2 regions of the Streptomyces sp. NBC_01433 genome follow, and region 1 is predicted to be linked to the other one. Evidence: riboswitches for the same ligand, from Rfam matches in the RefSeq annotation. Region 1 holds a riboswitch; the other holds the start of a gene.
What was found. Region 1 has a riboswitch for cyclic di-AMP ahead of OG413_RS26320 (C40 family peptidase). Riboswitches for the same ligand answer to the same signal wherever they lie in the genome.
Positions count from the first base shown of each region.

Region 2: it holds a riboswitch for cyclic di-AMP, as region 1 does, so the genes downstream of both, OG413_RS30360 (LysM peptidoglycan-binding domain-containing protein) here and OG413_RS26320 (C40 family peptidase) in region 1, are expected to answer to the same signal.

Region 1 covers NZ_JAPEPM010000001.1:5,864,761-5,871,742, reverse strand. Annotated here, with positions in the region: partial or broken gene OG413_RS26345 (transposase) at 120-845, shown strand; partial or broken gene OG413_RS26335 (IS5/IS1182 family transposase) at 1,694-1,834, shown strand; gene OG413_RS26330 (ATP-dependent Clp protease proteolytic subunit) at 2,024-2,659, shown strand; gene OG413_RS26325 (hypothetical protein) at 2,667-2,975, shown strand; cyclic di-AMP (ydaO/yuaA leader) riboswitch at 3,453-3,639, shown strand; gene OG413_RS26320 (C40 family peptidase) at 3,643-4,113, shown strand; gene OG413_RS26315 (LysE family translocator) at 4,132-4,773, opposite strand; gene OG413_RS26310 (LysR family transcriptional regulator) at 4,846-5,763, shown strand; gene OG413_RS26305 (ATP-binding protein) at 5,785-6,216, opposite strand; gene OG413_RS26300 (helix-turn-helix transcriptional regulator) at 6,453-6,982, shown strand, end outside.
Region 2 covers NZ_JAPEPM010000002.1:628,677-635,658, reverse strand. Annotated here, with positions in the region: gene OG413_RS30365 (FAD-dependent oxidoreductase) at 11-1,447, opposite strand; cyclic di-AMP (ydaO/yuaA leader) riboswitch at 1,904-2,090, shown strand; gene OG413_RS30360 (LysM peptidoglycan-binding domain-containing protein) at 2,095-3,003, shown strand; gene OG413_RS30355 (GMC oxidoreductase) at 3,189-4,832, shown strand; gene OG413_RS30350 (carboxymuconolactone decarboxylase family protein) at 4,813-5,313, opposite strand; gene OG413_RS30345 (dihydrodipicolinate reductase) at 5,310-6,389, opposite strand; gene OG413_RS30340 (UbiA family prenyltransferase) at 6,500-6,982, opposite strand, start outside.

The sequences.
Region 1 (6,982 bases):
GCAGCCGTCGGCGGCCTGCGACCGACGGGACTTGCCTAGGGTCCGGGTCGTCGCATGAAAGAAGCACTCCTCAGGTGAAGAGACGTATCGGGTCCTATCCGTGTGTCCGCATCGAGGACATCGACACTCTCGCCGCGGCCGGGGCCGTGGCCCTGACCGCGGTCCGCTCGGCACGGGCCGAAGTACGCGAGCGTCTGTGGACGTTGGCCAGGGACGCGGCGCCGGATGTGGGCGGCCAGGTGATCGTGGACCTGGACGGAGTACTGGTCCTGGCCCACTCCGACAAGCAGGACGCGGCCGCGACCTGGAAGAAGTCGTTCGGACACCACCCTCTGATGGGCTTCGTCGACCACGGAAGCAATGGCACCGGCGAGCCAGTGGCAGTCCTGTTGCGGCCCGGGAACGCGGGCTCCAACGCCGCCGCCGACCACATCACCGCCACGCGGCTCACCCTGGCCCGGCTCCCCAAGCGCCACCGGCGCGGCCGGTCGACACTGGTCCGTAGCGATTCCGCGGCGGTACCCATGGATTTCTCGCCCGGGTTACGCAACGGGGCCGGTGGCTGTCGTACTCGGTCTCAATGACCATCACCGAGCAGATCCATCAGGCCGTGCTGAAGGTCCCGGGCTTCGCCTGGGACCCGGCGGCCGAGCCGGACGGCGAGATCCGCGAGGGCGCCTGGGCCGCCGAACTCAACGGCGACGTCCTCCAGGGCTGTCCGAAGGGCATGCGGCTGATCGTCCGCGAGAAACGCCCCCACCCCGGAGCACAGTTGAGGTTCACCGATGCCGACGGCCCTGCGGCTCACCGCGTTCGCCACCAACACCACCGACGTCCCGATCGCCGCCTCGAACTGCGACACCGTCAAGCGAGTGGCCGCCCGCCATGGTTCCCGCGGTCGTGCGACGAGATCGGCCTGGGCTGCTTGGTTCCTCGGCGGGCGGGAAGCCGGCCCCGGCTGCTACGTCAAGACGCGCCCCACCCGGATGCCGAGCACATCCTCACACTCATGGCCCAAGGCGCCCTCGCCGGGAGGAGATCCCAACGGTGGCGTTCCTCTTTGACGGTCCGTGAGCTGTCTGGCCGACGGCCTCGGACCCGCTGGTACAGGGTCCGGAAACGGGCACTCATACGGATGCCCACGCCTGACTGTTCAGGCGGTCCGGTCGCCGGTGCGTCCTGGGGCCGGTCGAGGCGTACGTGGACGGCGCGGGCGTGACCGGTCAGTTGCAGGGCGATCTGTTCGTAGTCGTGCGGGGCGAGGGTGGCGGGGTCGGCCCAGGACACGACGGCGGCGACCAGGCATTCGAAGGGGACGCGTCCCAGGGGCAATTGCGCTCCGAGGAACCCGTACGGTCCTCAGGGCGTTGCGGCCGCCACCCGTGGGTCCTGGGTCGGGCCGCGGGTGGGAGATCGCCGACCAGATCTCCCACCTGTACTCCCGGTTCCCCGAGCACTTCGGCCCCCTCGCCGGTCGTTCGGGTCCATCGTGGGGCGGCCCGCCTCCGCGATGCGTACCCATGTCGGAGCGGATCCGGTGGTCCATCACATGCCCGGCAGCGCGTCCCGCCCGCACGGCGCCCTGTACACCGTGCAGCGGCTGCGCGAGAAGGGGGTGCGGCACTACGGCTGGGACCCGGCGCACTGGAAAGACCGCACGTTCGCGAAGTGGACGAAGAAAGGCGTGGTCGTCCAGCTCAACGGCCTGCTCAGGCAGTTCTTACGGCAGAGGGAAGGCCGGGACGCCGAACCGTCGGCCTGCGTGATCGACGCTCAGAGCATCAAGACCGCCACCAACGTCCCGGCCTCCACGCAGGGCGCCGACGCCGGAAAGAATGAAGATCGCGAGATACCCACCTTCGATAAACAGCCAAAAACTCCCCTGACTTGGGACTTTTAGTCGATCACCAGGATCGGACTCCATCCGAACATTCTGTACGTCCTGTACATTTTTTACAGGCATGCGGCAGCTGAAGCGCGCATGCGGACCGAGGCCTGCGCAGATCCCAGGAGAGGCACCGCGATGATCCGACCTGCCGCCCGTTATGTCCTGCCCGAGTTCACCGAGCGCACCGCGACCGGGACCCGGACTCTCGACCCGTACTCCAAGCTGCTCTCCGAGCGGATCATCTTCCTCGGCACCCCGGTGGACGACACCGCGGCCACCGACCTGATCGCCCAGTTCATGTATCTGGAATACGCCGAACCGGACCGGCCCGTCTCGCTGTACATCAACTCTCCCGGCGGATCGTTCAGCGCCATGGCCGCGATCTACGACACGATGCAGTACCTGGCCTGCGACGTGGAGACCTTCTGCCTCGGCCAGGCCCACTCCAGCGCGGCCGTGCTGCTGGCGGCAGGGGCACCGGGCCGCCGACATGCCCTGCCCGGCGCCCGGGTAGTCATCCGTCAGCCCATGCTGAACGAACCGGTGCAGGGCCAGCCGTCCGATCTCGAAATCGAAGCACGCGAGTTGATGCGGGTACGCGAGATGCTCGCGGCCATGCTGGTCCGTCACACGGGCCGGTCCACCGAGCAGATCACCGCCGACATCGAGCGCGACACCATCCTCGACGCACGGGCCGCGAAGGCGTACGGGCTGGTCGACCACGTCGTGGAGAACCGCAACCCGCCCCGGCCGCCGCACCCCGCGAGGTGAACCGACGATGCTGCCACCCGAATTCCCACCGCTCCCCGCCCTGACCCGCGCCGAAGGGGAGTTCATCGACCGCTACCTGGAAGTCCTCGACCAGCTGGGACGGATCAACCCGGCCCGCGGCAGCGACACCTACGGCGCCCTCCGCGCCGCCCAGGCACTGGCCTCCCGGGCCGCGGCACTGCGCGACGCGCTGGCGCTGATGCACGAGCGGGGCGAAGCGCAGATCCACGCGACCACCCTGGCACGGGCGCTGCGCCTGCTCGACGGGGAACGGCGCGCGGGCCGGGTCACGGTACCCCCGCCACCGGCGGGTTGACCCGCCCCCTGCCTCACACCCCGGTCCCAGCTCTCACACCCCGACCCCGGCCCTGGCCCCTGCCGCTCCCCGCGGCTGAGGCCGGGGTCGGGGTCGGGGCGTGAGAGGAGTCCGTGAGGGGAGTCGGGGCCGAGGTCGGGGCGTGAGGGAGTCGGAGCCGGGGCCTGCCGCGCCGCGCCGACACGCCCGGTCAATTGATCAATTTTCCTCGCTCGTTCGGCGTAGCCAGTCCCCCTCACGAGGGACACCCCAACTTGCGCTCAGCGCGTGGACGGTACTCGGAATATGTCCTTCCGTCGCTGGTACGAGACTGGTCGGGCAGCGCCGCCGAGGGCTCGAATCCGCCCCGTCCACCCGAACGGATCAGTCGTGATGAGCCTCACAAATCACTGTTTCGCCTCGGAAATCCGGCACTTCGTGAGTCAAGATCCCTGGGACGACAAGCCCCCGCCACCGCGGCGGGGCGGTCCGGGCGGACGCCGAGTCCTGCCGCTGCCCGGATGACTGGTCGACAGAAGTGGATCGGCAGGAGTGGAGGACCCGAGCACAACGGGTCGACCGGGCAACCGGTCGCCCCTCGGGGTGAAGCCGCCAAGTGCGGCCGGGCAACTTCGCCAGCCCGAACCCGACAGGTCATCCTTCACAGGCGGCTGACGAAGGGTTGCGCATGACTGCGCAGGTACATGTCCCGTCTCTGCTTGCCCGGGTCGGTACGGCCTCGGTTCTCACTCTCGCCGTCGGCAGCACCATGCTGGCGCCGGGTCTGGTGACCGATGCCGAGGCCGCCACTCACTCGACGAAGGCGCTCAAGATCGCCGCCTCGAAGAAGGGATCGCCCTACAAGTACGGAGCATCCGGCCCCCGCCGGTTCGACTGCTCGGGGCTGACTCTCTACTCGTTCAAGAAGGCGGGCAAGAAGCTCCCCCGCACGGCCCAGCAGCAGTACAACAAGACCCGCCACATCTCCTCCTCGAAGCGGAAGAAGGGCGATCTGGTCTTCTTCCACTCCGGCCGAAGCGTGTACCACGTGGGCATCTACGCGGGTAAGGGGAAGATCTGGCACTCCCCCAAGACCGGGTCGCTGGTCCGCCTGGAGAAGATCTGGTCGAACAGCGTCTGGTACGGACGGGTCCGCTGATCCCCGGCCGGAACCGCTTCAGCGCAGCAGTGGTCCGGTCACCAGCGCGAGCCCCAGTGCGGTGAGCGCCGCGCCGCTGCCGCCCTCGATCGCACGGGCGGTACGCGGCCGGCGCAGCCACCGGCCCAACCGGTCCACCAGCAGGGCCACGGCCGGGAACCAGACGAGCGCCAGCACCACGACGACAGCGGCGAGCAGCAGGGTCCTGGGCAACGGCGGCTGCCCGTCGGGGACGAACTGGGGCAGCAGGCTGAGGAAGAGCACCGGCGCCTTGGGGTTCAGCGCGTTGGTCAGGAAGCCCTGGCGCAGTGAGCGGCCGAGCTCCTTCGGCGCGGGGCCCGGCGCCTGTGCCGGTACCCCGTCGGTCGCCGCGGGCCGTCGCCGTACCGCGTACAGGGCGCTCAGACCGAGATAGAGCACATACGCCCCGCCGAGCAGCTGGACGGTGCGGAAGAGCACGGGCATCGTCACCAGCACCGCGGCCAGCCCCGCCACGGCCAGCGCGGTGTGCACCAGCAGTCCCCCGGCGACTCCCAGGGCGGTGGCCACCCCGGCACGGCGTGAGGCCAGCGCGTTGCGTACGACGACGGTGAAGTCGGCGCCGGGCAGCGCGACCATGCCTGCGGCGACTCCCGTGAAGGCGAGCAATTGTGCGTCCATGCGTACACCCTGGCCCGAAGTAGCCTTTAGCGTGTACTTGCAATCTTCTGGGTCTGCCAAAAGGAACGCTTAATGTACGACCCGACACGGCTCGCGGCGCTGGTGGCGGTCGCCGAGGCCGGATCGATCACTCGGGCCGCGGCCCGCCTGGGCTACACCGCGCCCGCCCTCTCCCAGCAGCTGGCCAAGCTGGAGCGCGAGGCCGGTGCGGCGCTCCTGGTACGCCACCATCGTGGCGCCCGGCTCACGTCCGCCGGTGAGCTACTGGCGGGCCGGGCCAGACGGGTCCTGGACGAGCTTGACCAGGCGCGGCACGAGCTGGCCCAGCTCGCGGGGCTCTCCGGCGGGCGGCTGCGGGTCGGCACGTTCACCACGGCCGGAATCCATCTGCTGCCGCCTGTCCTGAGCGCGTTCCGGCGCGCCCACCCCGATGTCGAGCTGGCGGTGACCGACTACGAGCCGCCCGGCACGGTCGCGGCGGTGGCCGCCGGGGAGGTCGATCTCGCCCTGACCCACACGTACGAACCGGCGGCCGCCGATCCGCCTCCCGCAGGCGTCACCATCGAGCCTCTGCTGGTCGAGGAGCTGGTCCTGATCACCGCGGTCGGCCACATGCTGTCCGAGGGCACGGGCCGGCTGCCCGTCGCGGAGCTGGCGGGCCGGCCGCTGATCAGCAGCGCACCCACGCATCCGCCCCGGCGCGGGGTGGAGCGAGCTCTGGCGGAGGCCGGGGCCAGCCCTGCCGTGGTGTGCGAGTCGCCCGGCTACGCCCTGGTGTGCGCGTTGGTGAGCGCGGGGCTCGGGGTGGCCGTGGTGCCGGAGATGGTCGCCGCCATGTCCCCGACCCCGCTGTCGGTGCGACGGCTGGAGCCCGCGGCCTTCCGGCGGACGATCTCCGTCGCGCACCGGGGCGACCGGGCGAGCGCCGCGGCGTCGACCCTGATGGCACTGATGCGCAGCGGTTTCGGCCGCGGTGCCGCGGCGCGTTAGGACGGCGGCGACCGGCCGGGGTCAGCCCTGGACCGGGAGCGTCCAGGGCAGGGCGATCCAGACGGTCTTGCCGCCCTCCGCGGTGGGAGTGACGGTGAGCCGTCCTCCGAACTCCTTGGCCAGGGCCCGGATGATCACCATGCCGCGTCCGTTGTCCTGCTGCACGGCGGCAGGCAGCCGTTGGGGCCAGCGGGGGTGACTGTCCGTCACCCCCAGGTGCAGTTCTTCTTCCCGGTCCAGCCGGAGGTCCACCGTGAAGGTGGGCGACTGCCCGAACGTGTGCTGCACGGCGTTGGTGGCGAGCTCCGAGACGATCAGCCGGATGGTGTCGGCGAGCTCGGTGCCGTCGGACATGCCCCACTCGGCCAGCGTCCGGGCGACGTACCTGCGGGCCGAGGAGACCGATACCGGATCGCTCGGCAGAGTGACGGTTGCTTCCTGATGGTCTGCCATGGCGACGCCGTCCCTTCCCGCCCCGGCCGACCCGCGATCGGCCAGGATTGTGCTTCGCGCCAGATTGCCACTGATGCTGCCCTCTGTAACGACGATCGACCAAGATATGCATATATCTGTCGCTCGAAGCGGTGAACTCTGCTCCGGCGGGGCTCGAACGCGCGGCACACTGACCTCTCTGCGGGCCGGACCCCGGTGCGGGCCGGCTCTCCCTGTATGAGCGGAAGGAGGCCGGCATGCAGCACGGCCCCGTGGTACGCCGACGCAAGCTGGGCGAGGAGTTGCGCGGTCTTCGCCATTCGTCCGGGCTGACCAGCCGGGACGCGGCGCGCCTGCTCGGCTGGCACCAGTCGAAGGTGAGCCGTATCGAGACCGGCGCGAGCGGGGTGAGTCCTGCCGATGTGACCCGGCTGCTGGACGCCTACGGCGTACGCGACACGCAGCTGCGCGCTCTCCTCGAAGTGCTCGCCGGTTCGGCGGGTGGCGGCGGTACGGGGTGGTGGCACGCGTACCGGGGCCTGATCCCGCCCCAGTACCGCGACTTCATCAGCCTGGAGTCCCAGGCGAGGACCGCGCGGACGCTGGAGACGTCGGTGGTGCCCGGACTGCTCCAGACCGCCGAGTACGCACGTGCCGTGACCCGGGCGTCGCTGGACGGGCTGCCGGCCGGGCAGCTGGATTCGCTGGTGGAGGTGCGGCTGACCCGCCAGCGGGTTCTGTGGGCGAAAACGCCACTGCATTTCACCGCCGTGCTCGACGAGGCGGT
Region 2 (6,982 bases), on a different contig from region 1:
AGCCGACCGGTCAGGAAACGGCGGGAGCGTCCGCCGTACCGGAAGTACCGGAAGTACCGGAAGCATCCGACGTACCCGACGTATCGGAAGCGCCGGACGCGTCCAGCATCGCGGAGCGGTCCACGACCTTGATCCGCTCGCGGCCCTCGGCCGCACCCAGCGCCTGCTCGTGCGCGTCCAGGCGGTGCCAGCCCTCACGGGTGGTGTAGCGGACACCGCGCTCGTCGAGGAAGGCGACGACGGCGTCCGGATCCGGCTGCGCCGGGGCGGGCAGCCGGCCCTCGGCGCGGTCCTCCAGCAGGCAGGCGACCGTCTCGTTGGCGTCACCCTTGGTGTGCCCGATCAGGCCGATCGGACCACGCTTGATCCAGCCGGTGACGTACACGGACGTCATCGGCTCCTCACCGGCGATGACGCGTCCGGCGGCGTGCGGGACGGTGCCGGAGGACACGTCGAAGGGGAGCTTCGCGAGCTCCTGCGAGTAGTAGCCGACCGCGCGGTAGACGCTCTGCACGTCCCAGTCGGTGAACTCGCCGGTGCCCCGGACATTGCCCGTGCCGTCCAGCTCGGTCCGCTCGGTCCGCAGACCCGCCACGCGGCCGTCCTCGCCCAGGACCTCGACCGGCGACTCGAAGAAGTGCAGGAAGAGCTTGTGCGGCCGGTCGCCGACGTCGCGGATCGCCCAGTTCTCCAGCGTGGAGGCGACCATGTTGGCCTGCTTGTTGCCCCGCCGGGTCTCGATGGACCCCGCGTCGTAGTCGATGTCCTCGGGATTGACGATGACCTCGATGTTGGGCGAGTGGTCCAGCTCCCGCAGTTCCATCGGGCTGAACTTCGCCTGGGCCGGACCGCGGCGGCCGAAGACATGCACTTCGAGTGCCTTGTTGGCCTTGAGGCCCTCGTACACGTTGGCCGGGATCTCCGTCGGCAGCAGCTCGTCGGCCTTCTTGGCGAGTATGCGCGCCACGTCCAGGGCGACGTTCCCGACGCCCAGTACGGCGACCTTCTCCGCCGTCAGCGGCCAGCCGCGGGGTACCTCGGGGTGCCCGTCGTACCAGGAGACGAAGTCGGCCGCTCCGTAGGAGCCGTCCAGCTCGATCCCGGGGAGGCCGAGCGCGCGGTCGGCGTCGGCGCCGGTGGAGAAGATCACGGCGTCGTAGAAGGACCGCAGCTCGTCCAGCCCGATGTCATGGGGGTAGTCGACGTTGCCGAACAGCCGCAGCTGAGGCTTGTCCAGTACCTGGTGGAGCGCCTTGACGATGCCCTTGATCCGCGGGTGGTCCGGGGCCACGCCGTAGCGGATCAGGCCGAAGGGGGCGGGCATGCGCTCGAACAGGTCGATCGATACGCCCGGGTCCTGTGCGGCTTCGGATTTGAGCAGCGCGTCCGCTGCGTAGATCCCGGCGGGACCGGCTCCGACGATGGCGACGCGGACGGGGCGTGTCATGGCGTGTTGTTCCTTAGGGCGGGCGACGCGGGCAGGGGGTGGCAAGCCGCGGAAGTAAGGCTTGGCTTACCAGTCTCCACCGCACACGTTAAGCCCTGCCCCGGCCGGACCTCGGGCCGGGGTCGTGTGAAGCCCATCAGCCCGCCCCAAGATGCCCGAATTCGGCAATATGGGCGATTTTCCAGAATTGGGCTTTTCGCTCGGGAGGGCCGTCCGGGCGATATGTGATCTTCGAGGCGTGGAGCAAAACGACCTTTTCGGACTCAGTGGCGAGAGTCACGTTCCGGACCCCTGACGGCGTGACGCGTCGCCCGGTTCCCTTCTGTGCCGGGAAATTTGACTTCGCGCTGTGGGATTGCTGACGGGCATTTCCATGAATTGATCTTGCGGAAGAATTGCGATCAAGAATTCGGGGCTTGTTCTGCTCGGCCTTTCTCGCCTACGGTCACCGTCAATCCGGATGGAACGCCTAATCCTGCCGCCGTCCGGCAATCGGACCTACTTACGTACGGCAGGAGCGGGGGACCCAGGTAAGCCGCCGATCCGGTATCCGGCTCGGCTCGGGGTGAAGTCGCATTCGCGTGCGACCAGGCAACTCCAGCCTGAACCCGACAGCTCACCTCGTAGGCGACGGAGAGGAATTCACCATGCCCTCAATGGGTAAGCACCGTCGTTTCAAGGCCACTTCGCTGACCCGCGGCATCATCGCCGTGGGCGCGGGCGGAGCCGCACTCGTACTTCCGCTGGCCGGTGCGACCGTCGCCTCGGCGGCGCCCGCGCAATCCGCCGCCGCCGAAAAGGCTCCTACTGCCGTATCCGCCAAGGAAATTGCCGTCGGTAAGGGCACGGTCACGACTCATTCCGTGATCGCGGGTGATTCCCTTTCCAAGATCGCCCGTGCCTATTCCCTCGGTGGCGGCTGGCAGAAGCTGTACGAGGACAACCGGGACGCCGTCGGTGGCAACCCCGACCTGATTCACCCCGGTCTGAAGCTGTCGGTCGGCGCCACGTCCCAAGCCGGGTCCAAGTCCTCTGACGTGTCGTCGGACCGGGGTGCGGGTGGCGACCGTGCCGACCGCTCCGAGCGGACCGCCGCGCCGCAGGCCGCGAAGGGTGCCACCGGCACCGCCGCCACGACCGAGGCGAACGACGCCACCGGCACCGCGAACGGCGTCGCCGACGTCACGACCGACGCCGACACCACCACCGTCCCCGCCGAGCAGCCCGCGACGTACACGGACGATCTCGACGGCTGGATCAAGGAGTCGCTGGCCGTCATGGCCCAGCACGGCATCCCCGGCAGCTACGACGGCATCCACCGCAACATCATGCGCGAGTCGTCGGGCAACCCGCAGGTCGTCAACAACTGGGACTCGAACGCCGCCGCCGGAATCCCGTCCAAGGGACTCCTCCAGGTCATCGACCCGACCTTCCAGGCGTACCACGTGCCCGGTACGTCGATGGACAGCCTCGACCCGGTCGCCAACATCACCGCCGCGTGCAACTACGCCGCCGACAAGTACGGCTCGATCGACAACGTGTTCGGGGCCTACTGATACCTGGCAGTGCCGGTAGCGAGAAGAACCGATGGGCGGTGAAGGGGCTTCAGGCCCCTTCACCGCCCATCGGCGATTGCGGATCATGCCGGGCATCCGGTGCAAGTTACCTACAGGTATGTAGTGACTTACCACGCGATCGACAGTAGAACCTGTTGCACTCTGTCGAGAGTGAGGGAAGTCACATGAGTGACGCTACCATGCAGAATGCGGGATCCAAGAGGGTCTCGCGCCGAAGATTCATCACAGGAACAGGTTCTCTTCTCGGAGCCGTGGCCCTTACTGGACACCCGGCCGCGGCGCGGGCGGCGACCGCGGCCGTGCCCGCTCCGATCGACCCCGGCGTCCATGTGCCGGTCCTGGTGATCGGCACCGGGTACGGCGGTTCCGTCGCCGCCCTGCGCCTCGCCGAAGCGGGCGTCGATGTGCACATGATCGAGATGGGGATGGCCTGGGACACCCCGGGCCCGGACGGCAGGATCTTCGCCAACACGACGAGCCCGGACTACCGTTCCTACTGGCTGCGCACCAAGACGAAGCAGCCGCTCAGCAACTTCCTCGGCTTCCCGATCGACAGGAACGTCCCGCGATACACCGGGATCCTGGACGCCGAGGAGTTCGCCGGCATCACGGTCTACCAGGGCCGCGGTGTCGGTGGCGGTTCGCTGGTCAACGGCGGTATGGCGGTCACGCCCAGGCGGGAGAACTTCGGCGCCATCCTCCCTTCGGTGAACGCCGACGAGATGTACGGCACGTACTACCCGCGCGCCAACGCCGGGCTCGGGGTCGGCACCATCGACCCGGCCTGGTTCGACACCGCCGACTGCTACCGATACGCCCGGGTCGGCCGCAAGCACGCGGAGCGGTCCGGTTTTCCGTTCGTCTTCGTGCCCGCCGTGTACGACTGGGACTACATGAAGCAGGAGGTGGCCGGAACCGTCCCCAAGTCGGCGCTGGACGGCGAGATCCTCTACGGGAACAACTACGGCAAGAAGTCGCTGCAGAAGACCTACCTCGACCGGGTCAGGGCCACCGGCAGGGTCACCATCTCCCCGCTGCACAAGGTCACCTCGGTCGCCCCCGCGGCCACCGGCGGTTACACCGTCCTCATCGACCGGATCGACACCTCGGGCAACACCGCCGAGACCAAGTCCGTGACCGCGGACAAGGTGTTCTTCGCCGCGGGCAGCGTCGGCACCAGCAAACTGCTGGTCGCGCTGAAGGCCACCGGAGCGCTGCCCCGGCTGAACGGCGAGATCGGCAAGGGCTGGGGCGACAACGGCAACGTCATGTGCGGCCGCGCCAACCACATGTGGGACTCGACGGGCAAGGTCCAGTCGGCCATTCCCACCGGCGGCATCGACAACTGGGCCGCCGGGGGAGCGTTCGCCGAGGTCGCACCGCTGCCCACCGGCATCGAGACGTACGCCTCGTTCTATCTGTCGATCACCAAGAACCCCCACCGCGCCGAGTTCGCCTGGAACGCCGCGACGGGCAGGGTCGATCTGAGCTGGCAGACCGCCTGGAAGCAGCCGTCCATCGATGCCGCCAGGACCATCTTCGACAAGATCAACAAAAAGGAGGGGACGATCTACCGGACCGATCTGTTCGGCGTCTACAAGATCTGGGGCGATCACCTCACGTACCACCCGCTCGGCGGCGCGGTGCTGGACAAGGCCACCGACAACTACGGCCGCCTGCGCGGCTACGCGGGGCTCTACGTCATCGACGGCTCGCTGATCCCCGGCAACACCAGCGTCAACCCGTTCGTCACCATCACGGCGCTCGCCGAACGGAACATCGAAGAGATCATCGCGACTGATCTGTGACCGCATGGCTGGGCAGCGCGCACACCGTGTCGAGGCCCAGTACATGGTTGAGCCGGCCGAACGCCAGCCAGGAGCCGATGCTCATGCTCAGCTCCACGATCTCCAGCTGACTGTAGGCCGCGCTCATCCGGGTCCAGAACTCCTCGTCGAGGCCGTGGTGATCCAGGGAGTACCGCTCGGCGTACTCCGCGGCCAGCCGGGTCCGCACATCGAAGACATCGGCGGTACGCCACTGGGTCACCGCGTCGGCGAACGTGTCCTCGACCGTCTCCCCGTCCCGTTCGGTGCGCCAGTCCAGGCAGAACGCGCACCCGTTGATCTGCGCGATCCGCAGCCGGGCGGCCTCGAACTCGCGCAGGCCCAGGGTCGTGTGGGCGTACACCGACATGGAGAAATTCGCGGCGGCGATGCCGATCCCGGGGACCATCTCGCCCCATACGTACGCGATGGCGTCCTTGCCTTCGGGGATGTCGATGTTCATCGTGGTCTCCTTCCGAGTCTGCCGACTGCGGGGCGCAGCGGGACGTCGAGTGCGTCGTACAGTCCGGGTTTCGCCGCCACGAGCCAGTCGACGGCACTCACGAGGCGGCCGACCGCGGTGGCGTTCCCGCCCGCCGACCGGTTCTCGCCCTCGTCGGTGGCCTCGACCGTGACCTCGATGCGCGGGCGGCCCTCGATGACCACCCGGTGCGCGCCGTCGCCGTCGGGCGGGCTCGGCCAGTGCGGTGCGCAGGAGGGGTGGATGCGGGTGATGTGTTCGATGACGATGCGGGGCTTCCCCTCGACGATGCCCTGTACCTCGAACCGCACCGCGCCCTGCGTACCGGCCTCGAACGCGCCCATCGTCCTGGTGCTCACCGCGGTCTCCAGCGGGCACCGCTCCAACGTCTCGCGAATCCCGTCCAGTTCGACACCGAGCGCCCTGGCCATCAGGCGTATCTGCCCGCCCCACACCATCGTGGGGACCGTCGGGGCGAGCATCAGCGGTTCGAAGTCCATCGGCCGGCCCATGCCGATCAGGTCGCGGACCGAGTCCTCCTGGTCGTACGTGGAGTAGTCGAAGATCTCCTGGCAGCGGATCACGTCCACGGTGGTGCCGAGGCCGCTGATCAGCAGGGGCAGCACATCGTTGCCCCAGCCGGGGTCGACGCCGGAGACGAACAGTGAGCCGCCGCCGTCCGCGATGGCGGCCAGTACCGGTTCCCGCAGCTCCGCGGGGGCGTTGAGCTGGTCGTAGAGCGCGTACAGCGCGGGGGTGACGACCACGGCACCGGCCCGGATCGCCCGGCAGATGTCGTCGAGGGCCTCGTCGGGGCGGATGTCGCCCGACGCCGCGTACACCACCGCCCGCGGACCGGCGGCCAGCACACCGGCGGCGTCGTCGGTCGCGGCGACCCCCAGACGACGGCCGGCCCCGGCGAGGTCACCGGCGTCCCGGCCCACTTTGCCGGGGTCGTGGACGATGACGGCGGTGAGTGCGAGGGCCGGATGTGCTTCGACGGCGCGGATCGCCGCGCGGCCGACGTTGCCAGTTCCCCAGACAACCGTGGAAATCATGCGCGGAGGGTAGCGGGAGGACCTATCAGTTCATAGTGCCGCGACCGGAAAATACGGGACCGCGGCCGGGACCTCCCGGCGGCGGGAGACGGGCCGGATCGGGTACGGGGTCAGATGAAGCTGCTGCCCCGCACCAGGAGCAGGGACAGATCCACCGCCGCCACGGCCACCGTCCCCGCCAGAGCCGCCTTGCGCCAGAACCGGCCCAGGACGAGCCCGGCGAACGCCGTCGGGAGGACCAGCGCGAGTGTGGCCGCGCCCCAGCGGTCCGGTGGGCCCGCGGGGCCCAGTACCAGCACCGCCGTCGCCGCAGCCGGGGGGAGCGGCAGCAGCAGCCGGGTGCCCGCGGCGCCGAGCCGGTGCGGCAGACCTCGGATACCGGCCCGCTCGTCGTCGGCGATGTCCGGGAGCGTGTCGCCCAGATGGGCCGCGAACCCGAGCAGCGCACCGGCACTCACCGCCCACCACGCCGGCCAGGGGTGGCCCGGCAGGCTCAGGGCCACCACGGCGGGCAGTGCGCCGAATCCGGTCACGTACGGGAGCCACGACAGGGCGGTCGCCTTGAGCCGCAGGTTGTACAGCCACGCCGCGGC